Regions from separate parts of the Maridesulfovibrio gilichinskyi genome, predicted to be linked through region 2. Evidence: predicted binding sites of a transcription regulator. Region 2 holds the regulator's gene; each other region holds the start of a gene.
What was found. The regulator sigma-54, encoded in region 2, starts transcription at its own class of promoters, with help from an activator protein. The targets are predictions, from matches to a motif close to CTGGCACGGNNNNTGCTT.

Region 1 (3,156 bases), on a different contig from region 2:
CCCTGCGAAGCTTGATTGGTTTCGGGATGTAATGAAACAGGTTCTTTGTGCAGATGTAACTCTTTGCGCCGCACACACATCGCTTGATGTTCAGTTCGGTGGAGTTGTCTCGTGGCTTGGGCGTGAGCTTGAGCTTCAGGATCTTAAGGTTCTTGATGTCGTTGCAGAAAATGATGCGGGTGAAATCCTCGGATACGGCTGCATCGGCGATCTGGAATCTGTTCTGCCTCTTGAAAATTTTGTAGAACGGGTAGCTCTTGCTACAGGGTGCGAGGTCATCGCAGTCAGCGGACCGGCTCCTGAGAAAGTCAAAAGAGTTGCCATGTGCCCGGGTTCAGGGTCATCGCTTATGGATAAGGCTTTTGCACAGGGTGCGGATGTTTTTATCACCGGCGATGTTAAATATCATTCGGCGCAAGAGAGTGTCGGAGCCGTTCTGGATGTGGGGCATTTTTCTCTTGAAGAGGAGATGATGCGCCGCTTTGCTGTTGTTTTAGAGCAGAATCTGGAAGACGGCGTTGAAGTAAGATTTTTTACCGGACACAATCCATTTGCCTATTATGTGCAAGGAAAGGGTGTCTGTAAGTCCTAAGCAGGACTTTTATAACTCTAGAGAAAGTTAGGGCTTCGTATAGGCCTTACGAAGTTTTAAATGTGTTTTTATTACGGGACAGGCGGGCATAGACTGCTCATTAGTTTCCGAACATCGATGTAGCGTAGATTTGTATGAATCATTCGCAAAAGGGGACCCATAATGTATGAAAAACAGGTAGAACAGCTTGTAGTTTTGCAAAAGGTTGATGATGACATTCTTCTTCTTGAAGCAGAAATCGACCAGGCTCCCAAGGATGTGGCAGCTCTAGAATCTCGCCATGCTGCGCTTGAAAAGCGTAAAGAACAGCTTGAAGAGAAACTTGCCCACCTGAAAGAGCAGCAGAAAAAGCTCGAATTTGAAATCGAAGATGATGGCGTAAAAGTCAAAAAGAGCAAAAGCAAGTTGATGCTGGTTGGCACAACTAAAGAATATCATGCAATGATGCGTGAAATGGATAGCCTCGAAAAGCTCAACAGACTGCGCGAAGAAGAAAAAATAACTGTTCTGGAAGAAATTACTCGCCAGAACGACATGTATGCTGAGAATAATGCGAAAATCGAAGCTCTGAATGAAGAGCTTGCAGAAAAACGTATTGGACTTAAAACTAAACTTGCCGGTGCGCAGTCTAAGCTTGATAAACTTAACAAGCAGAGATCTAAATGCGGACAGGTTGTTCCTGCTCCGATTCTCGGCAGATATGAATTTATCCGCTCACGTTTAGCTCATCCGGTAATCGTTCCTGTAATTGACTCTTTTTGTACCGGTTGTAATATTATGATTCCTCCGCAGATTTACAACAGCCTACAGGAAGGAAAGCAGATTATCAGCTGTCCTAACTGTCAGCGTCTTACTTATTGGCTGCCTGGTGAACCAGAACCGGAAGTAGTTAAGCCTAAAAAAGCAGCTAAGCCTAAAAAAGGCGCTGCCGCAGAAGACGATAGCTAGAGATTTGAAAGTTAAATAAAGTTGAGGGGAGTTTTACTCCCCTTTTTTTTGATGGAGTTGGACAGATCATCGCCGCGGGTAACACCGGGGAGGAAAGTCCGGGCTCCGCAGGGCAGGGCGCTGGGTAACTCCCAGCGGAAGTGATTCCGGGAAAGTGCCACAGAAAACAGACCGCCCCGGTGTTTTATACACCGGAGTAAGGGTGAAACGGTGGAGTAAGAGCCCACCAGCGGCCATGGTGACATGACCGGCTAGGCAAACCCCGTCCGGAGCAAGACCAAATAGAAAAGCGCTTGAGGCCGGCCCGGCTGAAGCTTTCGGGTAGGTTGCTTGAGGCGTATGGTAACATACGTCCTAGAGGAATGATGATTATCCCGTTTTTGCGGGAACAAAACCCGGCTTACAGTCCGACTCCATCTTTTTTTGACTCTTCCCTTGATCATATTTGATTTTTTCCTGCGGGCGTGGGAAGAGTGCGGATAAGGGAGAATTATATGAGTAAATCCGGTGAAGTCTGGGCTGTTATTTTAGCCGCAGGCAGTGGAACACGCCTTGCTGCATCTGTCGGCGGGGTAAAAAAACAATTTCTTTTATGGAAGGGCTTTCCGCTCTTCTGGCATTCTGCCATTACTTTTTCAAATACACCGCGTATTTCAGGACTTGTTTTTGTTTTTCCGCCTGATCAGGTTGAAGAAATGAAAACAGTTGTTTCAGGGTTTGACGGATCGGATTCACTCGGGCTGCCGTTTAAAGTTGTAGCCGGAGGAGTCAGGCGTCAGGATTCCGTTTTTAACGGACTCAGCGTTTTACCTCCCAAATGTGAATATGTTCTGGTTCATGACTCTGCCCGTCCTTTTGCTTCAGGTCCTCTCACTTCCAATATTATAGATATGCTTAAAAGCGGTCTTCCAGCTGTTATTCCGGCAGTTGAAGTGACTGATACAATTAAAGAAATTGACGGAGATACTGTCAAACAAACTTTGGTTAGATCAAACCTTCGCGCTGTTCAAACTCCGCAGGGCTTTTCTTTGCGTGTTCTTATTGCCGCACACAAAATGGCGGGTGAGAAAGAGTGGGATGTAACGGATGACGCGTCGATGGTTGAAATGCTCGGGGGCCAGTCAGAAGATAGTGAAACGGCCGGAGTTAAAGTCCATATTTGTGAGGGAGAGGAGTCGAACGTGAAGATTACAAATCCTGAAGATTTGAAAAGACTTGAAGAAAAAATTCCACCCGTTCCCTGTGTCGGCTGGGGATACGATGTGCACCGATATGGTTCCGGACGGCCGATGGTTATCGGCGGCGTGCCGATTCCCGGTGGACCGGAGGTTGTTGCCCACTCTGATGGAGATGTTCTCCTGCATGCTCTTGCGGATGCTATTCTCGGCCTTTTCGGCGGCGGTGATATCGGGCTCCATTTTCCTGATACCAGCGCGGCCTGCGATAATATGTCCAGCGGCATAATTCTTACAGAAGTTTTGGCAAAAGCTGATGAAGCCGGAGTTGAAATAGTTCATGTCGATTTGACCGTCATCGCTCAGATACCGAAGCTTTCCCCTCACCGAAATCTTATTCAAAAAAATATTGCGTCACTCATGGGGCTTGATAAGTCGCAG
Region 2 (3,156 bases):
ATACCGGTCTTTCCGGTAAAGCAATCCCTATGCGGGCGAATCAGCTTTTGGATCAGCTCGGAATTTTGCGGCTGGCAGAACAGAAAGCTCTTTACCTTTCCGGCGGTGAGCGCCGCCGTCTTGAGATTGCAAGGGCTCTTATTAATGATCCCAAATTCATTCTGCTTGATGAGCCGTTTGCAGGGATTGACCCTATCGCGGTTATTGAAATTCAGGATATCATTTCTTCGCTCAAAGATATGGGACTCGGAATTCTTATTTCAGACCATAATGTCAGAGAAACATTAAGTATCTGTGACCGGGCTTATTTGGTATATGAAGGGCGCGTAATTTTGAACGGTGCTCCGGCGAGCATTGTAAAAAATTCCAAGGCACGCCGTTTATACCTCGGAGACAGTTTCAGTCTCTGATTTCTTGCTGCATGCTTTGTTTACGATCATATTCCCCCTTTTGGCCGGAAGATTTTGCGCGCATTCTGACCATTTTATCTTATCGGTTCTTGCTATAGCCCCCACTCAATTTAAGTAAATTTACCAATGTAGATTTACACTGACGCAGAACATTGGTACACTTTTTTCATGTACAATTTTAAAATTTGAAAGGTCCTGAAATTACGGATAAATATGTACTAATTCTTGCATGAGCTTCCTTAGTGTGGCATACTTAAATCAAGCTCAACGACAAGAAAAACATTTTTTTTGAAAATTTGTTGAAGGCCAATTTTATTGATCTGAATAATGTAAAAGATACTGCTTAAGCATATCAGAGGGTGGCAGGAATATATGGGACTGGAACTTAGACAACAATTAAAGCTTTCGCAGCAGCTGGTGATGACTCCTCAGTTGCAGCAGGCAATTAAATTGTTGCAGCTCTCCCGATTAGAACTGCTTGATACTGTTCAGCAGGAGTTGCTTGAAAATCCTATACTTGAAGAGGCTGAGGCTTTAGAACGGACTGACAGCCCTGATACTGAGGCAGGAACCGCAACGGCAGAAGATATTGCTATATCCCGTGAGGCTGACTGGGATAATTATCTCGGCGAATTTTCCAGTACTTCCAAGCAGGCCGGAACTAAAGAAACGGAGTCTCTTGACGAAGGGATGTCTTTTGAAGCACGGATGACCAAGGCAACCACACTTGAAGGTCATTTATCGTGGCAGCTGTGTCTTTCAAATTTTACAGAGAAAGAGCTTGTTGTCGGTGAGTGTATTATAGGTAATTTAAGCAGTAATGGGTTTTTACGAATTGAATTAGATGATATTTGTGAGACATGCCATGCCGAAATGGAAGATGTTGAAAGGGTTCTGAACCGAATTCAAAGATTTGATCCTGTCGGAGTTGCAGCCCGTAGCCCACAGGAATGTTTGCTTATTCAGCTAGAGGTTCTGCGTCTTGATGATGACCCTATCCTTGTTTCGCTGGTTAGAGATCATTTAGAAGATTTAGAGAAGAATAGATACAAGCCTCTTGCTCGAAAGTTTAAGCTTAGTATGGAAGATCTCAAGAGCTATATTGACCTGATGCAAACTCTTGATCCTCTTCCCGGTTCAAGTTTTTCTGGGGGAGAGTCTTTCTATGTCAGTCCTGATGCTTATGTATATGAATATGACGGAGATTTTGTTATAGTCCTGAACGAGGACGGTCTTCCAAAGTTACAGATGAATTCATTTTATGTAGAAACGCTGGCTTCGACAAAGGGAGAAGACAAAGAATATTTTCAGGAGAAGATGCGCTCAGCGCAGTGGCTTATGAAGAGTCTCTACCAACGGCAGCGTACTCTTTATAAGGTTCTGGAATCAATAGTCAGATTCCAAAGAGGTTTTTTTCAGGAAGGAGTATCAAAGCTCAAACCGCTTATTCTTAAAGAGGTGGCGGAAGATATTGAAATGCATGAATCTACAGTAAGCCGAATTACGACAAGCAAGTATGTGTCGACTCCGCATGGGATTTATGAGCTTAAATTTTTCTTTAACAGTGCTCTCGGACTTGATGACGGTTCGCAAGTCGGGTCCGAATCTGTTAAGGCTCTGATTAAGTCTTTGATAGGCGAAGAAAATAGTAAAAAACCTCTGAGTGATGAAAAAATAGCCGAGATGCTCAAGATTGAACTTGAGGTCAACATCGCCAGACGGACTGTAGCAAAATACAGAACTGCAATGGGAATTAAATCCTCATCCAAGAGGAAGCAGGTATTCTAGCAGTTCAGTAGAAAAGCATATTCACCCTTTACTCAAGGAGGATTCATATGAATGTTGCATTTACTTTTAAGAACTTTGACCCGTCTGACCATTTGAAGGAATATGCGAACACCAGGTTTACTAAGCTTGAAAAGTTTATAACAAATCCTGATAATACTGAAATGCAGGTCAACTTGTCTGTTGATAAGATCAGACACGTTGCAGATGTTATTTTCAGCTCCGATAATATTCATATCTCGGCATATGAAGCATCGGATGATATGTATTCAACTGTAGATTTGGTCCTTGCCAAGCTTGAAGTTCAGCTTAGACGTATGCGTGATAAGATGAGAGATCACAGACGTATCGAAGCTGCCCCCGGGCGTATGGACGTAATCAGCTTCACAACTGAGGAAGACGAAAAGTCTGAACCTACGATTGTTGAAACTGATCAGTTTGTGCCAAAGCCCATGTCTGTAGAGGAAGCCGCTATGCAGCTTCAGACCCTCGACCATGAATTCCTTGTTTTCAGAAATGCAGATACTGAAGCTGTTAATGTTATTTACCGTCGCAAGAATGGCGACTTTGGGTTGATTGATCCGGGATATTAATTGATGATAATAAATGATAATTTAGATAAGGAGCTGGTCCTTTTTGAACTTGAAAGTTCTGATAAGGAAGGCGTTCTGAGAGAAATGGTGACAGTACTTAATGCTAAAGGTGTTAAGCTAGATGTTGAAACCGCTCTCAAGGTCCTTATGACTCGTGAAAAATTAGGAACAACCGGTATAGGGGATGGCATTGCCATCCCCCACGGTAAATTGGACTGTCTTGAAGATATCTTTGTAGTTGTCGGTAGAAGCGGCAGCGGGATTGATTTTGAAGCTTTAGACGGTGAACCATGTCATATTTTCTTTATGGTTCTGGCTCCTGATCAAGGCGCCGGTACTCATTTGAAAGTACTTGCTCAAATATCCAG
Region 3 (3,156 bases), on a different contig from region 2:
GGAAATAATATTTTTTCTGTCCTCGTCATCGATCATAGCAGTCGTGACGAGACCTTCTTCTACGTCATCAACTACCTTATTCTGATCAACAAATTTATGTTCAGAATAGGAAACTTCGCACATTAAAGCACGTCCCTGTCCGGGAACAGGCGTGTTGTTCGGTGAATAGTTGTGAAAATTTGTAACACGGTAAAAAGGACTGTTGTCATCAGGAAAATACATCCAGCAGCGGGAATCTTTTTTAGAAGTTGATATGCCGATACCGACAACTATTACGCCGTTATGTTTCAGCATGTCTGCGGCGTTTATAAGTGTTTCAGGTGACTTTTCGAGCCATTTCGTAACTAAAATATCTAGAGGAGCTGTGCTTAACAGAAATTCATATTCAAATGTATTACCCAATGAATCCGTGATGATTTTATTCTTTTGATCAACAGAAACAACGCTTGTGTTATATAAAATATGATTACTGAGAGTTTCAGCAAGGTTACGATATATAGATCCTGTTCCGCCTTTTAAAGGGAATCTGAATGTGTTGTTCGGCCCCCATGAAAGCTGGTCGCGCTCCAGAAGGATATTTTTTATGACGGTTTTAAGGTCAATAACGCTCACTCTTTCACCTATCCATGAAAATGACATCATTTCCGGGTAGGTTGCCCATACTTTAAAATTATAAGGCAGCATAAAATGGTCGGCGATGCCTTTGCCGAAGGTGTTGATAATCCATTCAAAAAAGTTGGCAGGCTCTTCTTCTGACCGCTCTCCGGGGAGAAGTCCGCGAACGCATTCCCATTTTTTTTGGTTAGGTAAGTATCTAATATTATTTTGAAAAGGATAAGGAACCCATACTTTGCCGGATTTTACCCAAGACTCACGTTGATGTTCCAAATATTCATCTACGAGGATTTCCACTAAAAGATTATCATAATATTCATAATGTGAGAAAACTACATGCCCGCCGATATCCCATGTGAAACCTTTTTCATCGGTAAAACTGGAAGCAAGCCCACCCGCATAGGAATTTTTTTCCAGTACAATGAATGATTTTTCACCAAGTTCGTTCAGTCTTCTAGCTGCGCCAAGGCCCGTTGGACCCGCGCCGATTATGGCATATTTGATCTTCACAGAAATTACTCCGGCTTTTGGAATTAATAATTAGTGAAAATATAGCAATGAGTATGCCAGCCTCAGAAAAGACTTTTAAATATGCCGTGAGTCTATGTTTACGAGATTGAGCAGAATGTGAAGTCCTCATAAAATCGATAAATGAAGATAAATTCCTCTGTCACGTACCTTTCTCTTGGCCGTAACAGGTTTGTAACTAAGTTCAGATAGACCCTATTTCAACAACAAAAAACGGACACGGTGAAACTGCGTCTGCAAAAATCCAAATTCAGAGGGAAAAAAATGAAATCTAGAATTATCGCCTTAGTTGCAATCATGGTTATGGCGTTTACAGGATCTGCTTTTGCAGGATCTCTTCAGGTTAAAGGATCTACTACTGTTCTTCCTTTAATGCAGAAATGTGCAGAAACATTTATGGCTGCAAATCCCAGCGTCTCCATCTCCATTTCCGGTGGCGGATCAAGTAACGGTGCAAAAGCTCTTATCGACGGAACAACTGATATCGCAATGATGTCCCGTGACATGAAAGCTGCTGAAATTCAGACCGCTACCGACAACGGTCGTAAACCTGAACAGTTTATTGTTGCTCTTGACTGCATCGTTCCTGTTGTAAACCCTGCTAACTCAGTATCTGCTCTTACTATCGCACAACTCAAAGATATTTACACAGGTAAAGTATCTAACTGGAAAGAACTAGGCGGAGCTGATGAACCTATTGTTGTAATTTCCCGTGACACTTCTTCCGGTACCTATGATTGCTGGAAAGATAAAATCATGCACTCCGGTGGCGATAAAAGCCGTGTATTCCCAGGTGCTCTTCTTCAGGCTTCAAACGGAGCTGTTGCACAGGCTGTTTCTAAAAACAAAAAAGCAATCGGATACGTAGGTCTCGCTTATCTTAATAAAGAACTCAAAGGTGTTTCTGTAAACGGTGTTGAGCCTTCTGTTAAAACCGCAAAAGATAAAACTTATCCAATCGCTCGCGGTCTCAATCTTTACACTCCCGGTACTCCTTCCGGTGAAGCTAAGGCTCTTATCGATTACATGATGAGCCCTGCCGGTCAGAAACAGGCTGCTGAAGTCGGATTCATTCCAGTAACCAAATAGTACGTCAGTTAATTAGGACTTTATTAAATCCAAAACAATTCTCCGGGAGGTTTCTGCTCCCGGAGAATTTTCAGTCTAAAATTAAAATGGCGTAACTTTTACAAAGTTTAAAATTTTTATCAGGGGAATAGTCGTGATAACGTCCCGATCCATCTGTTTCTTATTAATAATTCTTGCGGTTATGAGCGGGGCATATGCCTACAAACTCTCCAGCTCTACCGACGCAGAACAGATTTTTATTTCTTCCACTGAGAAAGTGGCTAAACGGGGAGACTATTCTATGAGCTCTGCCGGAGCTCTCAAGAAAGTCATGATGTTGTCTACTCATGAAGTTGCAGAAACAACAGAAAGTTCAAATCTGTCTAAAGCTGAAAAAGAAGCCAGAGTTGATAATCTTAATTCTGAAATAAATAAAATTTATGCATATGTTCGTACCGATCGTGCTTTCATGGATAAAAGCAAGGATGGCACGAACGCGGAACTGCTTACAATAATAAAGCAAAGTGCTGAGAATATGATCACTGCAAGAGGTAAAGGGTGGTATATTCTGAGTTCTATTCTCGGTTTTATCGGCATTATCCTCTTCATCCTGAAAGCTTTAAATCTAAGCAGAAGGTCTACCGAGCGTTTAATCCATTCATTTTTCCTTGTCACAGCATTCACATCAATATTGGTCCTGTTTTTAATTATGATGTTCTTATTTATAGAAGGGCTTCCTACTTTTAACTTCGTTTCTGTGAAAGACTTCATTTTCGGATTTGAATGGTATCCGACAGACGACCCTGCTGCATTTGGAATCTGGCCGCTTATTGTGGGCTCAGGAGCGGTCACACTGCTGTCTTCAATGATTGCAATACCGCTGGGTGTAATGACTGCTATTTATCTTGCTGAGATTGCTCCTGCAAAGATTCGCAACATTGTTAA
Region 4 (3,156 bases), on a different contig from region 2:
TAATACCCCCGGCAGCATTGATCTCTTCAACAGCCATCTCTCTGGCCTGTTTACCCTGCTGACCTACTGCCGCAGATGGACCGGAAAGAGGAAGGATGTTACCTACTTTGACCGTCTCGGTGGCCAAAGCAAATGAACTGAAACCAAGCACTAAGGCACAGAGAAGTCCCGTACCCACAAGCGATTTAAAAATTTTCATCTTTAATCTCCTTTTAAATGTGGTGTTTATAAAAAGAAAGAGGCCTGTAAAATGAACAGGCCTCTTTAATTATTAACTATATTCTGCAATTGCCTCTTCAAGAATGGAAAGACCTTTATTCAAAGTTTCCTCGTCTACAGAAAGAGGGACCAGTACTCTAAGTACATTGCCGAAGTTTCCGCAGGAGAGAAGGAGTAATTTCTTTTTAACAACATCAGCGACAATCTTTTTGGTCACAACTGCATCAGGAGTTTTGCTTTCACGATCAGCCACTATTTCAAGAGCGATCATTGCACCAAGTCCGCGCACTTCACCTATGATTGAATACTTGTCCTGCCATGCAAGGAAGGTTTTTTTAAGTTTATCACCAAGCACCTGTCCTTTTTCAAGGATACCGCCATCTTCGAGGGATTCAATAGATGCTAAGGCGGCAGCACATGACACGGGGTTTCCGCCGTAAGTTCCGCCGAGTCCGCCGGGATGCACGGCGTCCATAATTTCTTTTTTACCGACAACAGCAGAGATAGGCATTCCGCCGCCGATACTCTTAGCCATAGTGACGAGGTCAGCTTCGACTCCCCAGTGCTCCATGGCGCACATCTTACCTGTACGGCCGCCACCGCTCTGAATTTCATCGGCAACGAAATAAATGCCGTTGTCAGCACATATCTCTTTTATTCTGGGGAAATATTCTGGAGGAGGAACAAGGAATCCGCCTTCACCTGCGATAGGTTCGGCCACCAGTGCCGCAATGTTTTCAGGAGCGGCATTGCCGATAAACCATTTTTTGAACTGCTCAGCGCAATATACATCGCAGGAAGGATATTCTTTACCGTAAGGACAGCGGTAACAATAAGGATAAGGAATTCTGTAAATTTCAGGTGCGTAAGGACCAAAACCCAATTTGTATGGTTTAACCTTGCTGGTCATACTCATGGTGAGTAATGTTCTACCGTGGAAGCCGCCTTCATAAACGACAATTCCACTTTTACCACTGGCAAGTCTTGCAATTTTAACTGCATTCTCAACAGCTTCGGCCCCACTGTTAAGAAGGACAGCCTTCTTTTCAAAGTTTCCTGGAGTCATTTCGATAAGCTTTTCCGCCAGAGCGACATATGGCTCATACATGGCAATGTGAAAACAGGAATGGACCAGTTTTTCAGCCTGCGCCGTGATTGCGGCGACAACCTTTTCATTACAATGGCCGACATTGTTGACTCCGATTCCGCCAACAAAATCAATGTACTCTTCCCCGTCCACATCTGTAATGGTGGAATTTGAGGCATGATCTGCGAAAATCGGACCCAAGTTGCCGACTCCCAGAGCGACTGCCTTGTTTCTTCTTTCCAAGAGCTTTTCTGTCTTACTCATCTGTTTAACCGTCCTTTTTTGTGTTTGGTCACATAATGCATCTCCTGTGCCACATAAAATTATATAATAAAAACAGATAGATAACATAAACAAAAGCTTCAATTTAAGCCATTTTTGATTCAAATATGAATCAAAAATCACATATAAAAGATTTTTAAGAGTTTTTTGATTCAAATTTGAATCTTAAATTAACTGAAATATGATCAGATAAATATTTTAAGCAGCGTATTTATTAAATAAACACTTATATAATGGCATATTGCAGAAAAGACTGTACTACATAGATGTTGATACATTTATGAATCAAAGATCACTTAGAGTGGTTAAGTCCATGCTTTTTCAGCTTTCGCACAACTGAAGGCTGACTTGTATTTAGATATTCAGCCATTTCACGTGTGGTTCCGCATGTCTTCTTAGCTTCAATAAGAATATCGCGTTCAACTTTATCAAGCGCTTCCTGAAGGGATGCTCCGCGTTCAAAGCTAACTTCGCCACCCTCAGCACCATTAAGACTTTGCTCAAGATAGTTATCCAGTAACTGCTCTTCAGCCACTGCAACACCTTTTTTGATAAGACTGTCCAGCTCACGAATATTACCGGGAAATGAATAATTTTGTAGAGTTCTTAAACTCTTAGGAGAGAAGGTTTTAAATTTACCGTACCTTTCATTGTATTTTTTTAGAAACGCGGTTGCCAGCGCGAAAATATCTTCTACTCTTTCGCGCAGGGGAGGCATGGTCAGGGTAAATACATTTAATCGGTAAAAAAGATCTTTACGGAACTGCTTTTTAGTCACCTGCTCTTCCAGATCTTTATTGGTAGCAGCGATTATGACACAATTAATTTTTTTGGGAGTTGAGCCGCCTAGCGGAGTAAATTCTTTTTCATCGATACACTTAAGCAGTTTAGCCTGAACCGAGGGGGGCATTTCGCCAACTTCATCAAGAAAAAAAGTTCCGCCGTCAGCAAGAGCCATTAGTCCGGCTTTGCCTGTCTCCCTTGCTCCCGTGAAAGCTCCTTTTTCATAACCGAAAAGTTCCGCTTCAAAGAGCTGTTCGGGAACCGCCGCACAGTTGATTGCCAAAAAAGGCCCTGACGCTCTAGGACTCTGCTGATGCAGAAGTTTTGCCATTAGCGATTTGCCTGTACCGGATTCTCCAAGCAACAAAATACCCGACACCTCCAACTGGGACAATTTGAGAGCACTACCAAGCAAACGGCGTATGGATTTACTTTCAGCGATGAAAGCTCCTTTTCCGAGTTCCAGCATATTGAGACTGGTGATTTCCTTACGGGCTTTTTCGGTAATTTCTCTGGCAGTCTTCAAATGTTCCCGAAGATCAAGCAATTCAGTCACATCTCTTTCGTTCACAACAACCATGGAAAGAGTACCTTTCTTATCAAAAACCGGAGTACCGGTACAAAGCAGTTGCCGCCCTGTTTTAGTTATGTTTTGAAGCATACTGACCTGACGTTTTTTTTCCAAAACCTCCTTGGAGACAGATACATCAACAAAACCCTGCTTGACGATCACATCAATTCTCTTTCCAAGGACTTTACCGGCCTTCACTCCGTTAAGGTTTTCC

Region 1: ispD (2-C-methyl-D-erythritol 4-phosphate cytidylyltransferase) is a predicted target of sigma-54. The motif match lies at 1,840-1,857, and genes of this name have one in related genera.
Region 3: B9N78_RS15400 (protoporphyrinogen/coproporphyrinogen oxidase) is a predicted target of sigma-54. The motif match lies at 1,168-1,185, and genes of this name have one in related genera.
Region 4: gabT (4-aminobutyrate--2-oxoglutarate transaminase) is a predicted target of sigma-54. The motif match lies at 1,606-1,623, and genes of this name have one in related genera.

The regions. Positions count from the first base shown of each region.
Region 1 covers NZ_FWZU01000005.1:454,971-458,126, forward strand. Annotated here, with positions in the region: gene B9N78_RS15920 (Nif3-like dinuclear metal center hexameric protein) at 1-592, shown strand, start outside; gene B9N78_RS15925 (zinc ribbon domain-containing protein) at 755-1,540, shown strand; RNA gene rnpB (RNase P RNA component class A) at 1,594-1,959, shown strand; gene ispD (2-C-methyl-D-erythritol 4-phosphate cytidylyltransferase) at 2,035-3,156, shown strand, end outside.
Region 2 covers NZ_FWZU01000008.1:62,468-65,623, forward strand. Annotated here, with positions in the region: gene lptB (LPS export ABC transporter ATP-binding protein) at 1-410, shown strand, start outside; gene rpoN (RNA polymerase factor sigma-54) at 783-2,198, shown strand; gene hpf (ribosome hibernation-promoting factor, HPF/YfiA family) at 2,246-2,788, shown strand; gene B9N78_RS17495 (PTS sugar transporter subunit IIA) at 2,792-3,156, shown strand, end outside.
Region 3 covers NZ_FWZU01000005.1:337,008-340,163, forward strand. Annotated here, with positions in the region: gene B9N78_RS15400 (protoporphyrinogen/coproporphyrinogen oxidase) at 1-1,125, opposite strand, end outside; gene B9N78_RS15405 (PstS family phosphate ABC transporter substrate-binding protein) at 1,408-2,232, shown strand; gene pstC (phosphate ABC transporter permease subunit PstC) at 2,864-3,156, shown strand, end outside.
Region 4 covers NZ_FWZU01000004.1:415,774-418,929, reverse strand. Annotated here, with positions in the region: gene B9N78_RS13445 (ABC transporter substrate-binding protein) at 1-199, opposite strand, end outside; gene gabT (4-aminobutyrate--2-oxoglutarate transaminase) at 272-1,570, opposite strand; gene B9N78_RS13435 (sigma 54-interacting transcriptional regulator) at 1,881-3,156, opposite strand, start outside.